2 regions of the Micromonospora sp. CPCC 205558 genome follow, and region 2 is predicted to be linked to the other one. Evidence: predicted binding sites of a transcription regulator. Region 2 holds the regulator's gene; the other holds the start of a gene.
What was found. The regulator HspR, encoded in region 2, represses chaperone genes until heat shock. The targets are predictions, from matches to a motif close to TTGAGTNNNNNNNACTCAA.

Region 1 (4,058 bases), on a different contig from region 2:
GGTGCCGGTCGGCCGTCGGCGGGCACGAGCCACCCGGCGGGCGGCCTCCTGCCCGGTGCCGGCCGGAAGAACTCGACAGGTGTTGGTCAACCTGGTGCAGAACGCGTTGCGGCACGGGCCACCCAACGGGCAGATCGGGCTCTACGCCACCCTGCGCGGCCCCGGCGTGAGCATCCTGGTCACCGACGAGGGTCGGGTCGACGACGCGCTGCTGGTCGCGTTGCGGCGTCCGGCGCCGGCCGTCGGGATGTCCGGTCTGGGCCTGTGGATCGCGCGGCGGCTCGTCGCCTCGGACGGGGGAGCGCTGCGGGCGCATCGGCTGCGGCCTCGCGGAGTGGCGCTGGAGGTGCTGCTGCCGACGGCTCGCCCGCTGCGCTGACCCGGGCGGGACACCGGTTGGCCCGCTCGGGTCAGCGCAGCGGGAACGGCCTCGCTACCTAATTTCTGGTACCGAGGAGGTTGGATGTTCAGCCACGTCAAGGATCTGCAGTTCGAGGCCAAACCAGACGGCCCGGACGCGGCGTTCGCCCGCCGGTTGCAGGAGGTGCTGGGCGGTAAGTGGGGCGAGATGACCGTCGCCAACCAGTATCTCTTCCAGGGTTGGAACTGCCGGCTGCCCGGCAAGTACAAGGACCTGTTGCTCGACGTCGGCACCGAGGAGATGGGCCACGTCGAGATGATCGTCACGATGATCACCCGGCTGTTGGACAACGCGCCGCTGTCGCTGACCGAGGGGATCGCGGAGGACCCGGGCGGCGCTGCGACCTACGCCGGGGAGAACCCGGCGCACTTCATCCACGGCGGCGGTGGCGCCCTGCCCGCCGACTCCAACGGGGTGCCCTGGAACGGCGCGTTCGTCACCGCCAGCGGCAACCTGTTGGCCGATTTCCAGCTCAACGTCACCGCCGAGGCGCAGGGCCGGCTCCAGGTCGCCCGGTTGTTCCACATGACCGACGACCCGGGTGTCAAGCAGATGCTGCGTTTCCTGCTGGCCCGCGACACGATGCACCAGAACATGTGGCTGGCGGCGATCGAGCAGCTCAAGGAGGACGGTCTGGAGGAGATGCCGGTGCCGGAGGCGTTCCCGGACTCGGAGGAGTTCACCGCGGAGTACAGCTACACCTACCTCGGTTTCTCCTCGGGTACCGACGCCGCGCAGGGACGCTGGGCGTCCGGGCCGTCGCCGGACGGCAAGGGCGAGTTCCGGTACGACGACAACCCGCGGGCGAACGCGCCGGAGCCGGTGCTGCCCCCGGGCGATCCCCGCCTCTACGGCACCGATCCGGGGGTGGCCGGTTCGGTGGTGAACACGGTGAAGAGCAAGCTCACCTGAGGTGCCTCGTCGGGTCGCCCGCCGGTCCCGGGCGACCCGACGGACCGGCCGGGGGAGTGGTCTGGGTCACAGATCGGAACAAGGGGAACGCTTTGTTACTTGAGTGAGACACGCTCAACTCAACGCGAGGTGTTCGATGGCAACTCTTCCGGTACTTCCGCTGACCGACGCCGTGCTGCTGCCCGGCATGGTCATCCCGGTGACCCTCGACCCCACCACCCAGGCCGCGATCGACGCGGCGCGGGCGACCGGCGACCGCAAGCTGCTGGCCGTGCCGCGCATCGACGGCGAGTACGGGCCGGTCGGCGTGGTCGCCACCATCGAGAAGGTCGGCCGGCTGCCCGAGGGTGAGCCCGCCGCCGTCATCCGTGGCCTGTCCCGGGCCCGGATCGGCTCCGGCGTGCCCGGCCCCGGTGCCGCCCTCTGGGTCGAGGCGACCGAACTCGACGAACCCGCCTACGCCGGTCGGGCCCGCGAACTCGCCCGCGAGTACCGCGCCCTGGTGACCTCCGTGCTCCAGCAGCGGGGCGCCTGGCAGGTCATCGACGCGGTGGAGCGGATGACCGACCTCTCCGAGCTGGCCGACTCGGCCGGATACGCGCCCTGGCTGACGCTGGAGCAGAAGAACGAACTTCTCGCCGCGCCGGACGTCACCGCCCGACTGGAGCTGCTGGTCGGCTGGGTGAAGGACTACCTGGCCGAGCAGGAGGTCACCGAGCAGATCAACAGTGACGTCCGCGAGGGGCTGGAGAAGTCCCAGCGCGAGTTCCTGCTGCGTCAGCAGTTGGCCGCGATCCGCAAGGAGTTGGGCGAGGACGAGCCGGACGGCTCCGCCGACTACCGGTCCCGGGTCGAGTCCGCCGAGCTGCCGGAGAAGGTACGCGAGGCGGCCATGCGCGAGGTCGGCAAGCTGGAGCGGGCCAGTGACGCCTCCCCGGAGGCGGGCTGGATCCGTACCTGGCTGGACACCGTGCTCGAGATGCCGTGGGGCACGCGTACCGAGGACAACACCGACCTGGCCGCGGCCCGGGCGGTGCTCGACGCCGACCACGCCGGTCTGGCCGATGTGAAGGACCGCATCCTGGAGTACCTGGCGGTGCGCAACCGGCGTGCCGAGCGCAACCTCGGCATGGTCGGCGGTCGCGGCTCCGGCGCGGTCCTCGCCCTGGCCGGCCCTCCCGGGGTCGGTAAGACCAGCCTCGGCGAGTCCGTGGCGCGGGCGCTCGGACGCAACTTCGTCCGGGTCTCGCTCGGCGGGGTCCGCGACGAGGCGGAGATCCGCGGGCACCGGCGCACCTACGTGGGTGCGCTGCCCGGTCGGATCGTCCGCGCGCTGCGCGAGGCCGGTTCGATGAACCCGGTCGTGCTCCTCGACGAGGTGGACAAGTTGGCCGCCGGCTACGCCGGTGACCCGGCCGCCGCCCTGCTGGAGGTGCTCGACCCGGCGCAGAACCACACCTTCCGGGACCACTACCTGGAGGTCGACCTCGACCTGTCCGACGTGCTCTTCCTGGCCACCGCCAACGTGGTGGAGTCCATCCCCGGCCCGCTGCTGGACCGGATGGAGCTGGTCATGCTGGACGGGTACACCGAGGACGAGAAGGTCGCCATCGGCCGGGACCACCTGCTGCCCCGGCAGCGGGAGCGGGCCGGGCTGACCGCCGAGGAGGTCAGCGTCGCCGACGGGGCCCTCGCGCTGATCGCGGGGGAGTACACCCGGGAGGCCGGCGTCCGGCAGCTTGAGCGTGCCCTGGCCAAGATCCTGCGCAAGGTGGCGGTGACGTTGGCGACGGACCCGACACCGGCGCGCGTCGACACCGACAACCTGGCCACCTACCTGGGTCGACCGAAGTTCACCCCGGAGTCGGCCGAGCGCACCGCCGTGCCCGGTGTGGCGACCGGCCTGGCCGTCACGGGAGCCGGTGGGGACGTGCTCTTCATCGAGGCGACGAGCATGGAGGGCGAGCCGGGCCTGACCCTGACCGGCCAGCTCGGTGACGTGATGAAGGAGTCGGCGCACATCGCGCTCTCCTACCTGCGCTCCAACGGGCGGCGGCTCGGTATCGACCCGAACGCTCTCGCGGGACGCCGGATCCACGTCCACTTCCCGGCGGGCGCGGTGCCCAAGGACGGCCCGAGCGCCGGCATCACCATGGTCACGGCCCTGGCGTCGCTGGTCACCGGTCGCCCGGTCCGCCCCGAGTTCGGGATGACCGGTGAGGTGACGCTCTCCGGTCGGGTGTTGCCGATCGGTGGGGTGAAGCAGAAGCTGCTCGCCGCGCACCGGGCCGGCCTCACCGAGGTGATCATCCCGGCCCGCAACGAGCCCGACCTGGACGACCTGCCGACCGAGGTGCGCGAGGCGCTGACCGTGCACACCCTGGCCGACGTGGCCGACGTGCTCGCCCTGGCGCTGCGCCCGGTCGACGTGAAGACGCTGGACGGTCCGGCGCTCTTCGCGGTCTGACGCTCCGACCACAAGGACCCCCGCCGTCTTCGAAGACGGCGGGGGTCCTTTGGTACGCGGGCAGGGGTCTACTGTGTCGCTTGAACCCTCAACTACCTCTTCGCCGCGAGGCGTGCCTTCGGAGGAACCCCCGTGAACGTCGTCCTCTGGATCATCCAGATCCTGCTCGCTGTCGTCTTCGCCGGCGCCGGCTTCGCCAAGCTGACCCAACCCAAGGACAAGCTGCGCGAGCTGATGCGGTGGGTGGACCCAGTCCCG
Region 2 (4,058 bases):
GTGCTGCTGCCGGCACTCGCCCTGGCCGTGGTCACCATGGCGACGAAGACGCTCACCGGTTACCTCGCCGCCCGTCGGGTCGGCATCGCGGAACCCGGTCGATGGCGGACCGGCCTGGCACTCGTACCCCGAGGTGAGTTCTCCATCGTCATCGCCGGGCTCGCGGTGGCCGCCGGTAGCGTCGAGCCACGGTTGGCGGCGCTGGCCGCGACGTACGTCCTGATCACCGTGGTGACCGGACCGATTGTGGCCCGGCTGCCGGACTTCCCGTGGTTCAAGCGGTGGCTGCGCACCCGCGCGGCGGCCCAGCGGCCGGCGTCGATCCCGATTCACGACTGACGGTCGGACCCGCCCAATGGTTGCTGAATTGCTCCTCCCGGGGGCTACCGCAGCAAAGCTTGGGCGGGTTACCGTTTCGCCCCAGCAGCCAGGGTCCGCAGGCAGCGTTGCCAAACGCGGGCGAGAGCGGAAGGTTGGCCGGTGAGCGTGCAGGAGTCGACGTTCCACGGCTTCGCCAACCCCGTCGATCCGACTCCGGCGGAGTTGCGAGCTTGGGCATACAAGCCTGATTCGGTGCCGTTGGCCTCGATGCCACCCGACTGGGACCTGCTGGTCTCCGGCGACCGACTGGTGTTGACGCTCTTCGAGTTAGCGATGGATCCGAGTTGCCCGGCCCGGCGCTTCGCGCTGCACTGCCTGTACATCTACGCGGCCGACGGCATCCGGACGAACTTCCGCGCCCACCCCAAGCGCCGCTTCCGCAAGCTCGTCGAACAGGCCGAGCGGGACGGCGACGAGCTGATGAAGATCTGGGCGCACAACGGCCGGGTGCTGTTGGCCCGACCGGATCTCTTCGTCTACCGGGACTGGTGCGAGGGCGGCCTGGTCCGCGAAAACCGCCGCCTCGGCTGAACGTCGGATTCGCTGATCGTCGGCGAGGGCTAAGTGCGACTGCGGCCCTATGGAGCTGATGTCGTAAACGATTCAGGCCCGACGCGTGCGGGTCGCTCCGCTCACCGGGGGCGGTCGGGGCAGAGCCACCGAGTGATGTCGTAGACGACTCAGCTCCAAAGGACCTGCGAGCCCATTGCCGGACCCGCCGCGGCACCCCCGCGTCCCGGCCCGCACGAGGCGGACGGGCCCGGACGCCCGCCGAGGCGAACGAGCCGGGACCCCCCGTGAGTCCCGGCCCGCACGTCGGTCACCGGTCAGTCCTGCTCGCGTTCCGCCCCGGCTCGGCCCCGTTCGCCACCGTGCTCGCCGTCTTCGGCGAACCGGCCCGCGATGATCCGGTCCCGGTAGGTCCCCTCGGTCACCTTGTCGAACTTTTCGCGGACGGTCTCGGCCAGGTTCTCCAACCGGTCCTCCGTCTGCTGGGCCACCTTCTTCGCCGGCTCCGCCATCGCTCCCCCTCGCCATGCCGGTAGGTCCGAATTAAGCCGATTTAACCCTTATCGACAGGCTAACCGAAGCGGCCCGGACCGCGCCGGGGAATCCAGCGCGGTCCGGGCCGAGAAGACAGCTCCGGGTGAGTGGCAGGTCAGCGATCGGGCGTGCGGCGGGGGCGCCACACCACCAGAGCGGTGGACGTGCGGTTGGTCGGCACCAGATCCCGGCCCGGGAAGCGGGCCAGCGACTCCAGCTCGGCCACCCGGCGGTACGCGGCGTCCAGTTCCGCCTCCAGCCGGGCCACCCGCTGCTGCGCCTGCTCCAGCAGCCGCTCCAGCCCAATGATCCGCTTGACGCCGGCCAGGTTGATCCCGTCGTCCTGGCTGAGCCGCTGCACCTCGCGCAGCAGCACCACGTCCCGGACGCTGTAGCGACGCCCGCCGCCAGCAGCCCGGCCGGGCTGCACCAGCCCCAGTCGGTCGTACTGGCGCAGCGTCTGTGGGTGCATCCCCGCCATCCGCGCCGCCACCGAGATCATCAGCACCTTGGCCTCGTAGGCAGGGTCACCCGAACCGAGGAACTCGCCCGACATCCCGCTCACCTCCGCGTCCACTCCACCGGACTAACTGACTCGACGCACCCGTGCGTCGAGATGTTCCCTAGCCGCCGGCGGGGTCTGCTCGGCGAACGACTCCAGCGCCGTACGCGCCTCATCCGACACCCGGGCCGGCACCACCACGTCCAGGGTGACCAGCAGATCACCGGCCTGCCCGTCGCGGCGGACCACACCCTTGCCCCGGGCCCGCAGCACCCGTCCGCTCGGCGTCCCCGGCGGAACCCGCAGGGTCACCGCACCGTCGAGCGTGGGCACCCGCAGATCCGTGCCGAGCACGGCCTCCGCGAAGGTGACCGGCACGGTCAACGTCAGGTCGTCTCCGGTACGCCCGAACAGTTCGTCCGGCCGAACCTTGACGTGCACGAAGAGGTCACCGGCCGGGCCACCGCGCTCGCCCGGCTCGCCGCGCCCGGCCAGCCGGATGCGCTGACCGTCGGCCACACCGGCCGGGAAGCGCACGTTCATGGTGCGGGTCTTGGTGACACCGCCGCTGCCGTGGCACTCCGGGCACTTCTCCTCGACCACGGTGCCGACGCCCTGGCAGTTGCGGCACGGCTCGGAGAAGCTGAACGACCCCTGGTTGCGGGTGGTCACGCCGGCACCATGACAGACCGGACAGGTCTGCGGCTGGGTGCCGGGCTTGGCCCCGTTGCCATGGCAGGTGTCACAGACCCCCGGCGCGCGCAGCGTCAGGGGCAGCGTCACCCCGCGCACCGCGTCGCCGAAGTCCAGCGCCACCTCGGTCTCCACGTCCCGGCCACGGGCCGGACCGCGCGGCGCGGCCTGCCCACCGGCCTGACCTCCGGTGAAGATCGAGCTGAACAGGTCCTGGAACCCGCCGCCCCCGAAGCGGCGATCGCCGGCTCCGCCGCCGAACATGTCGGAGACGTCGAACGGCATGCCACCCGGCTGCCCCCCACCTCGGGCGTTGCGCCGGAACGCGCCCGAGCCGAAGAGCGAGCGCATCTCGTCGTACTCGCGGCGGCGGCCGCTGTCCGACAGCACGTTGTACGCCTCGGACGCGGCCTTGAACCGTTCCTCGGCCTTCGGGTCGCCCGGGTTGTGGTCCGGGTGCGACTCCCGGGCCACCTTGCGGTACGCCTTCTTGATGTCATCCGCGGAGGCGGCCTTGTCCACGCCGAGCACGGCGTAGAAGTCCTTCTCGATCCAGTCCTTCGAACTCACCGGTCCACCTCCTTCCGACCCTGCTGGCCCGGTCACTGTCTTGCACTATTCCGGATCCGCAACCGCGACCAGCGCGGGGCGCAGCAGCCGCTCACCGAGCTGGTAGCCGCGCCGCATGACCTGCACGCAGGTCGGCTCGCTGACGTCGGCCGAGGTCTGGTGCGCGACCGCCTCGTGCCGGGTCGGGTCGAACGGGTCGCCCTGCTCGCCGAAGGCGTTCAGGCCGAACTTGCCCAGCGCGGTGGTGAGCTGTTCCGCCACCGTGCCGAACGGCCCGACCAGGTCGCCATGTTCCCGGGCCCGGTCCAGGTCATCCAGGATCGGCAGCAGCGCGGCGAGCACCGAACCGGTCGCCTGCTCCTGCACGAGGCTGCGGTCACGGTCGACCCGCTTGCGGTAGTTGGCGTACTCCGCCGACACCCGCTGAAGGTCCCTGGTCCGCTCGTCGAGCTCGGCCCGGAGCGCCTCCAGCTCGGCGCCGAGCGAGGTGCCCGTGCCGCCGCCGTCCACCGGCTGCGCCGGGGCGTCCACCACCGCCGGGCCGGACGGTTCCGGCCCGTCGGTGGAGTTGACCTCGACCTCGATCTCGTCGACCACGACCTCGGCGTCCTCGACCAGACCCTCGGCGGGCACCCCGGTCTCCGCGTCGGCGGCGGTCCCCTCCGGCTCGGCGGTGTCGACGAGCTTGCGGTTGTTGCGGATGACGACCCGCTCCCCGTCGCCGGTGGTCGGCTCCGTGGGCGCGGAGCCACCCGGCGTCGACCCGGTGTCGCCCGGGTCGGCGGCTCGTGGCTTCTGCGTCATGCGGCTACCTCATCCCCTTCGCGGTGGACACGTGTCGGAGGCCGACGGTCACTTCTTGCCGTCC

Region 1: lon (endopeptidase La) is a predicted target of HspR. The motif match lies at 1,433-1,451, and genes of this name have one in related genera.

What each region holds. Positions count from the first base shown of each region.
Region 1 covers NZ_JBAKHR010000013.1:126,662-130,719, reverse strand. Annotated here, with positions in the region: gene V6U86_RS17645 (sensor histidine kinase) at 1-379, shown strand, start outside; gene V6U86_RS17640 (manganese catalase family protein) at 464-1,333, shown strand; gene lon (endopeptidase La) at 1,470-3,800, shown strand; gene V6U86_RS17630 (DoxX family protein) at 3,933-4,058, shown strand, end outside.
Region 2 covers NZ_JBAKHR010000006.1:309,949-314,006, reverse strand. Annotated here, with positions in the region: gene V6U86_RS08825 (cation:proton antiporter) at 1-339, shown strand, start outside; gene V6U86_RS08820 (hypothetical protein) at 481-912, shown strand; gene V6U86_RS08815 (hypothetical protein) at 1,209-1,403, opposite strand; gene V6U86_RS08810 (heat shock protein transcriptional repressor HspR) at 1,541-1,981, opposite strand; gene dnaJ (molecular chaperone DnaJ) at 2,012-3,190, opposite strand; gene grpE (nucleotide exchange factor GrpE) at 3,236-3,994, opposite strand; gene dnaK (molecular chaperone DnaK) at 4,043-4,058, opposite strand, start outside.